2 regions of the Mesorhizobium sp. M0923 genome follow, and region 2 is predicted to be linked to the other one. Evidence: predicted binding sites of a transcription regulator. Region 2 holds the regulator's gene; the other holds the start of a gene.

Region 1 (3,417 bases), on a different contig from region 2:
CGGCGGGTGTCATTGCGGCGCCATTACTTACGAGGCCGAGGTCGATCCGGAAAAGACCACCATTTGTCACTGCATCGATTGTCAGAAGCTAACCGGAACGGCCTTTCGCGTCACCGTGCCGGCGTCCGAGGACAATTACACGATCACCAAGGGCGCGCCGAAAATCTACATCAAGACCGGTTCGAGTGGTGCCAAGCGCGCTCAGGCATTTTGCGGTGAGTGCGGCTCGCATCTCTACGCCACGTCGGCGGACGCGGGACCGAAGGTTTACGGCATCAGGGTCGGCACGGCATGGCAGCGCGATCAACTGGTGCCGAGAAAGCAGATCTGGCATCGCTCGGCGCTGCATTGGCTGCCGGAATTCGAAGGCACAACCATCATCGAGGAGCAGTAGCGCCAGACCGGGCGAAGCCTCGGCTCCGGTTCCGGCGTAGCTCTCAATCGTCGCCTTCGACGACCCTTAGCCTCAGCTGCCCGGTTTTCGAATCGGCAACACGCGCGCTGCTTTCCGCTTTTGCTCCGCTGCCATTCGACCCAGCGGTGTCCTCCGCCGGCTGCACGCCAAACTCCAGCGCCTCGATCTTTTGTCCGCGCCTGGTCACCTTCGATGTCGAGACGAGGATGTCCTCGATATCCTTGGCCGATTGACCGAAATGCGTCTGCAATTTGCGCACCCGCTCGTCGAGCCGAGAGACGTCTTCCATCAGCCGGATGACCTCGCCCTGGATCAGGTGCGCCTGCTCGCGCATACGGGCATCCTTGAGGATCGCCTGGATGACCTGGATCGACAGCATCAAAAGCGATGGCGAGACGATGACGATCCGCGATCGATGCGCCTTTTGGACAACGGCCTCGAAATTCTCGTGGATTTCGGCGAACACCGATTCCGAGGGCACGAACATGAAGGCAGTGTCCTGCGTCTCGCCCTGGATCAGGTATTTTTCGGAAATATCCCGGACATGCACCTCGATGTCGCGGCGGAAAGCCTGAGCGGCGGACTTCTGCAGGTCGGCGCCTTCGGCGGCACGGATGGCATTCCAGGCCTCGAGTGGAAACTTTGCATCGATGGCAAGCGGCGGTGCGCCGTTCGGCATCTTCACCAGGCAGTCGGGCCGGCTGCCATTCGACAAGGTCGCCTGGAATTCATAGGCGCCGTGGGGCAATCCGTCGGCGACGATGGCTTCCATACGCGACTGGCCGAAGGCGCCGCGCGTCTGCTTGTTGGAAAGGATCGCCTGCAATTGCACGACCTGGCCGGCCAGCGACTGGATGTTGCCTTGCGCGATATCGATGACCGCCAGCCGCTCCTGCAGCTTGGCGAGGCTCTCATGCGTCGATCTCGTCTGCTCGGTCATGGTCTGGCCGAGGCGGCCGGTCATGGCGTCGAGGCGCTGGCCGATCGACTGGGTCAGTTCGGCCTGACGTGCCCCGAACACTTCGGCGATAGCGCCCATACGGCCCTGCATTTCCGCCTGGCTTGCCAAGATGCCGGCCATCCGCACCTCGGCGTCGCGGGCGTGGTCGGCGGCTTCGGCGGCCGCCATTGCACGCGCCTTGGCCGATCGCCAGAGCGCAATGACGAGCGCCACGAACAGGCCGAGGAACAGCATTGCGCCGAAACCCAGAGCATGGCCGAGCGTGATCGTGGTGGCGCCGAGGCGGGCGACAGGTTCGGACAGGATGGTGGCCAGATCGTTCATGCCGACAGCATAGATGATTCGGTCTGGCGGCACAGATCAAAACGTGAACGACCAGAAGGCGTCCCGGTTGACGCTTTTCCTGCGAGGTCTTAGGTGAGACGCCATGTCGATCAAGCCGCTTATCATCCTCCCCGATCCCGTCCTGCGTCAGGTTTCAAAACCGGTCGAGCGTGTCGACGGTGATTTGCGTAAACTGGCCGGCGACATGCTGGACACCATGTATGACGCGCCCGGCATCGGCCTCGCGGCGATCCAGGTCGGCGAACCCTTGCGCTTGCTGGTGATCGACCTCGCCAAGGAGGACGAGACGCCGGCACCGCACGTCTTCATCAATCCCGAAATCCTCGACAGCTCCGACCAGCGTTCGGTCTACGAGGAAGGCTGCCTGTCGATCCCGGATTACTATGCCGAGGTCGAGCGTCCGGCAGCGGTGCGGGTGAAGTATCTCGATCGCGACGGCAAGCTGCAGGAGATCGAGGCCGAGGGGCTGATGGCGACCTGCCTGCAGCATGAGATCGACCACCTAAACGGCGTGCTGTTCATCGACCACATCTCCAAGCTGAAGCGCGACATGGTGGTCAAGAAATTCAAGAAGCTCGCCAGGGACAAGGCGCCGGGCAAGATGGTGGGATAGGGGTCGACGAATGCCCCTGCGTGTCATCTTCATGGGTACGCCCGAATTCTCCGTGCAGACGCTGCGAGCGATCGCCGGGGCAGGGCATGAATTGGCAGCCGTCTACACGCAGCCGCCGCGCGCCGCAGGCCGGCGCGGGCTCGAGCTGACGCCGTCGCCGGTGCAGCGTGAGGCGGAGCGGCTTGGCATCGAGGTGCGGTCGCCGGTGTCGCTGAAGAGCGAGGCGGAGCAGCAGGCGTTCCGCACCTTGCGCGCCGATGTCGCCGTGGTCGTCGCCTACGGGCTGCTTCTGCCCAAACCTATTCTCGAGGCGCCGCGGCTCGGTTGCCTCAATGGCCACGCATCACTATTGCCGCGCTGGCGCGGCGCTGCCCCTATCCAGCGCGCCATCATGGCCGGCGATACCGAGACGGGCATGATGGTGATGCGGATGGAGGAAGGCCTCGACACCGGGCCTGTGGCAATGGTTGAAAAATGCGCCATTGGACCCGACATGACGGCCGGCGATCTGCACGACCGGCTGATGATCCTGGGTGCTGCGCTGATGGTGCAAGCGCTCGAACGGCTCGAGCGGAATACGCTGACATTTACCACACAGGCGGAGGTGGGGGTGACCTACGCCAAGAAAATCGATAAATCGGAGACTCGCATAGACTGGCTGCGACCTGCCGGCGACGTGCACAACCAGATTCGCGGCCTGTCGCCCTTTCCCGGTGCATGGTGCGAGGCCGAAATCGGCGGCCGCATGGAACGGCTGAAACTGCTTCGCTCGACGCTCTCGCAAGGCGCCGGCGAACCGGGAGGAATTCTCGATGACCGGCTGACGGTTGCCTGCGGGTCAGGCGCGATCAGGCTGGTCGAAGTTCAACGTGCGGGCGGAAGGCCCATTGCCGCGCAGGAGTTTCTGCGCGGGGCCAAGCTCGAAAAAGGGATGAAATTGTCATGAGCATGATGTCCATACGCGCGGCGACGCCGCGGGACCGCGAGGCGATCCGCCTTGTCGAAGAACACGCATTCGGCCAGCAGGCGGAGGCCGGACTGGTCGACGCGCTGGTCACCGGCGGTGATGCCGTCGTCGAACTG
Region 2 (3,417 bases):
GGTCTGTCGGAAAACTGTCGCCCTCGGCGACGATGACCTGCCGCTCCGGCCGCATGGCCATGGCGGCGTGCAGCAGCTTGTAGATGTTGACCGATGTCGTGTCGCAGACCACCGTCTGGCCGGCCGCGGCACCGATCAGGCGCCCGAGCTGGTCGCCGAGTTCGAGCGGCATGTTGAACCAGCCGGCCGTGTTCCAGGCGCGGATGAGATCATGCGCCCATTCTTCGGTCGCTGCCTTGCTCAATTCATCGAAAGCGGCACGCGAAGCGGCCCCTAGCGAATTGCCGTCGAGATAGATCACTCCTTGCGGCAGCACAAAGCGGTCGCGCATCGCGCGCAGCGGATCTGCAGCATCCATCGCCCTTATGGCAACGAGATCGCGAATTCCTGTCATGATTTGTCTGCTCCCCCAAGATTCACCGCAACGCCGGACACGCATCGACGGCATCCATCGGTCACGAGCGGTTCTCCATTACCTGGTATCGCGCAGCAAGGCTCCACCGGCGACAAGTTGCCTGACCACGCGGTGGAAACCAGGAGCCAAGCCAACCCAAGGTTGGCGTTTTGAGTTCGTTTCGTTCACGGTGCATTGACCAAACCGCACAGTCGATACGGCTTCAATTCCGTGCCCTTTGCCGGCTGACGGCCGATACCAGTGCCGCCTTCTGGGAACCCAGAGGCCGCAAACGAAAGCAGAATCAAGGCGATGACGCCCGCGGCGGTGAAAATGCAGCGTTCCGGTTTGGTGAGTGGTATCGTTTCCCGAGCCCTAACACATTCATTAAACTTTAAACAGTTGCGGAACACAACTGGAACAGATAGTGTTTGTTCTGGGTTTGTTTTTCTGATTCTGTTGGGGGTCGCTATGCTGACACGCAAACAACACGAACTGCTTATGTTCATCCACGAAAGGCTGAAGGAAAGCGGTATCCCGCCCTCCTTCGACGAGATGAAGGAAGCGCTCGACCTGGCTTCCAAATCGGGAATCCACCGGCTGATTACGGCGCTGGAGGAGCGCGGCTTCATTCGCCGTTTGCCCAACCGGGCCCGTGCACTGGAGGTGCTGCGCCTGCCCGATTCGATCGCCCCCGGCCTCAATGCGGCACGCAAGTTCTCGCCGAGCGTCATCCAGGGCAGTCTTGGGCAAGGTCCTCGGCAGGGCAAGCCGACATCGTCGCGCATGCCTGCAGCCGGCAATGACGACGATGTCGTCGCCGCCGTGTCGATCCCGGTGATGGGCCGCATCGCCGCCGGTGTGCCGATCGATGCCATCCAGCACCAGACGCATTCGATCTCGGTGCCGCCGGACATGATCATGGGCGGCGAGCATTATGCGCTGGAGGTCAAAGGCGATTCGATGATCGAGGCTGGCATTTTCGACGGCGACACGGTGATCATCCGCAATGCCGATACGGCGAGCCCCGGTGAGATCGTGGTGGCACTGGTCGACGAGGAAGAAGCGACGCTGAAGCGGTTCCGCCGCAAGGGCGCCTCGATCGCCCTGGAAGCCGCCAATCCGGCCTACGAGACGCGCATCTTCGGACCAGACAGGGTCAAGGTGCAGGGCAAGCTCGTTGGGCTGATCCGCCGCTACTGAGCTGCGCCCTTGGCGCCGGCTTTTGGCTTGTCGGCTCTGCGGTATGGCGGCATGCCCCGCGCCGCGCGGGAAAATTTCCGCTGCACGTGCCAGGGCCGGTATGATTTTTCGACGGCGAAGCGGATTTCGGCGCGTGTTGCCGCTTGTGGATCGAAATAGACGGCCGCACTTCCCGCGCGCGCCAGTTGCCGTTTGGTGACGACGAGGACCAGCCGGTCGTAGTAGCAGGGATTATGGGCGGTGGCGTCGTCGATGACGATCAAGCTGGCAAAGGCGCAGGCTGGCCGTGCAGTATCGCGGTCATTGGCTAGCGCGATGATCGCGCCGGATGGATGCCTGGCAAGGCAGAGACCGTCCGTGCAAATGAACGGCATGCCCGGCGGTAAGTCGGCCGGATCGGCAATGTCGAATTGCGGATCGTTCTTTCCAGGTGTTTCCGGCGCGACGATAGCCTCTGATGTGAGCGCGCGTTTCCAGTTGTCGATGGTGAACTCATTCGGGCGTGCCCGGTTGACCGCGAGTTCACCGCTGCCGATCGGCAGCGCGACGAGCCGTGCGTCCTCCGAGATCAATACATCGGGTACGCGCGTCTGCGTTGTCGTTAGCAAGCCGGCGAGCGCAAAAGGAAGGGCCACGAGCCGCAACCAGGTCGTCGCCATGCTGGCAATGACGAGGGCGATCGTCACCAAAAGGACAGATCTCAGCGAAATCAGCCCGACCGCATCGATCGGCGAGCGCTCGGAGATCCACCCGGACAGGGCGATCATCGCCGTCAGCCCCTTGCCCATCACGTAGAGGAAAGGCCCATCCGCGCCGAACGGCATCGCCAGCGCACTGAGGACGGCGAAGGGCATGACGACCAGTGAGATGATAGGCATGATGGCCAGATTGGCGAACAGGCTGAGCGGCGCCACGCGCTGGAAATGCCATATGGCGAAAAGCGCCGTGGCGCTCCCTGCAATGATCGAGGTCATCGCTAGGCCGCCCATGCCCAGCAGTACCTTTCTAGTGGCAAAGCGTAGCGGCGACCGCCGGGGCGGCGGCGTGGTGGCCCCGCCGGCGCGGTAATCGGACCAGCCTGCATAGGCGCCGACAAGGGCCGCCGTCGCGGCGAAGGACATCTGGAAGCTCGGACCGACCACCTCGTGCGGCGACACCAGAATGACCGCGATGGCCGAGATCGCCAGGTTGCGCATGGTGAGCGCGGCCCGGTCGAACAGCACGGCGATAAGCATCACCGCCAGCATGATGAAGCTGCGTTCGGCCGCCACCACAATGCCGGAAAAGACGAGGTAGGCCGCAATCGAAAAAAGCGCGGCGGCCGCGGCATATTTCTTGACCGGCCGTCGCGATGAGAAATCGGGAAACAACGCAAAGGTGCCGCGTAGCAGCGCCATGATGGTGCCGGCGACCAACGCCATATGCAGCCCCGAGATGGAGATGATGTGATAGATGCCTGTACGCCGCATCGCTTCGTTGATCTCCTCGGGAATGCCGGCGCGCACGCCGACGATCAGCGCAGCAGCAATCTCGCCCTCGGCGCCGCCGATGCGGCTGCGGATATGGTCGGCGATGGATTCGCGCGCGTCTTCGATCGAGGAAGAAAGCCGCGCGGCAAGCGGCATGCTGCCCGACGACACGACTTTCGGATTGCCGAGAAAAAAGCCGCTGCCGCCGATACCGGCGAAATAGCTGTCGAAGGAGAAATCATAGCTGTCGGGCCGCACCGGCCCGGTCGGCGGCAGCAGCCGCACATAGCCGGCGATCTCGGAACCGGCGGTCAGCTCAGCCGGTATTTTCATCGCCGAAACGCGGACCCG

The links. The regulator LexA, encoded in region 2, represses DNA repair genes until DNA is damaged. The targets are predictions, from matches to a motif close to TGTTCNNNNTGTGTTCNG.
Region 1: the regulator LexA is predicted to act here: its motif matches at 1,733-1,750, upstream of NKH89_RS21310 (DNA recombination protein RmuC).

The regions. Positions count from the first base shown of each region.
Region 1 covers NZ_JAMYNW010000012.1:165,334-168,750, forward strand. The annotation lists gene NKH89_RS21305 (GFA family protein) at 1-394, shown strand, start outside; gene NKH89_RS21310 (DNA recombination protein RmuC) at 438-1,700, opposite strand; gene def (peptide deformylase) at 1,804-2,334, shown strand; gene fmt (methionyl-tRNA formyltransferase) at 2,351-3,280, shown strand; gene NKH89_RS21325 (GNAT family N-acetyltransferase) at 3,277-3,417, shown strand, end outside.
Region 2 covers NZ_JAMYNW010000001.1:501,733-505,149, reverse strand. The annotation lists gene kynU (kynureninase) at 1-394, opposite strand, end outside; gene lexA (transcriptional repressor LexA) at 866-1,597, shown strand; gene NKH89_RS02415 (ComEC/Rec2 family competence protein) at 1,591-3,417, opposite strand, start outside.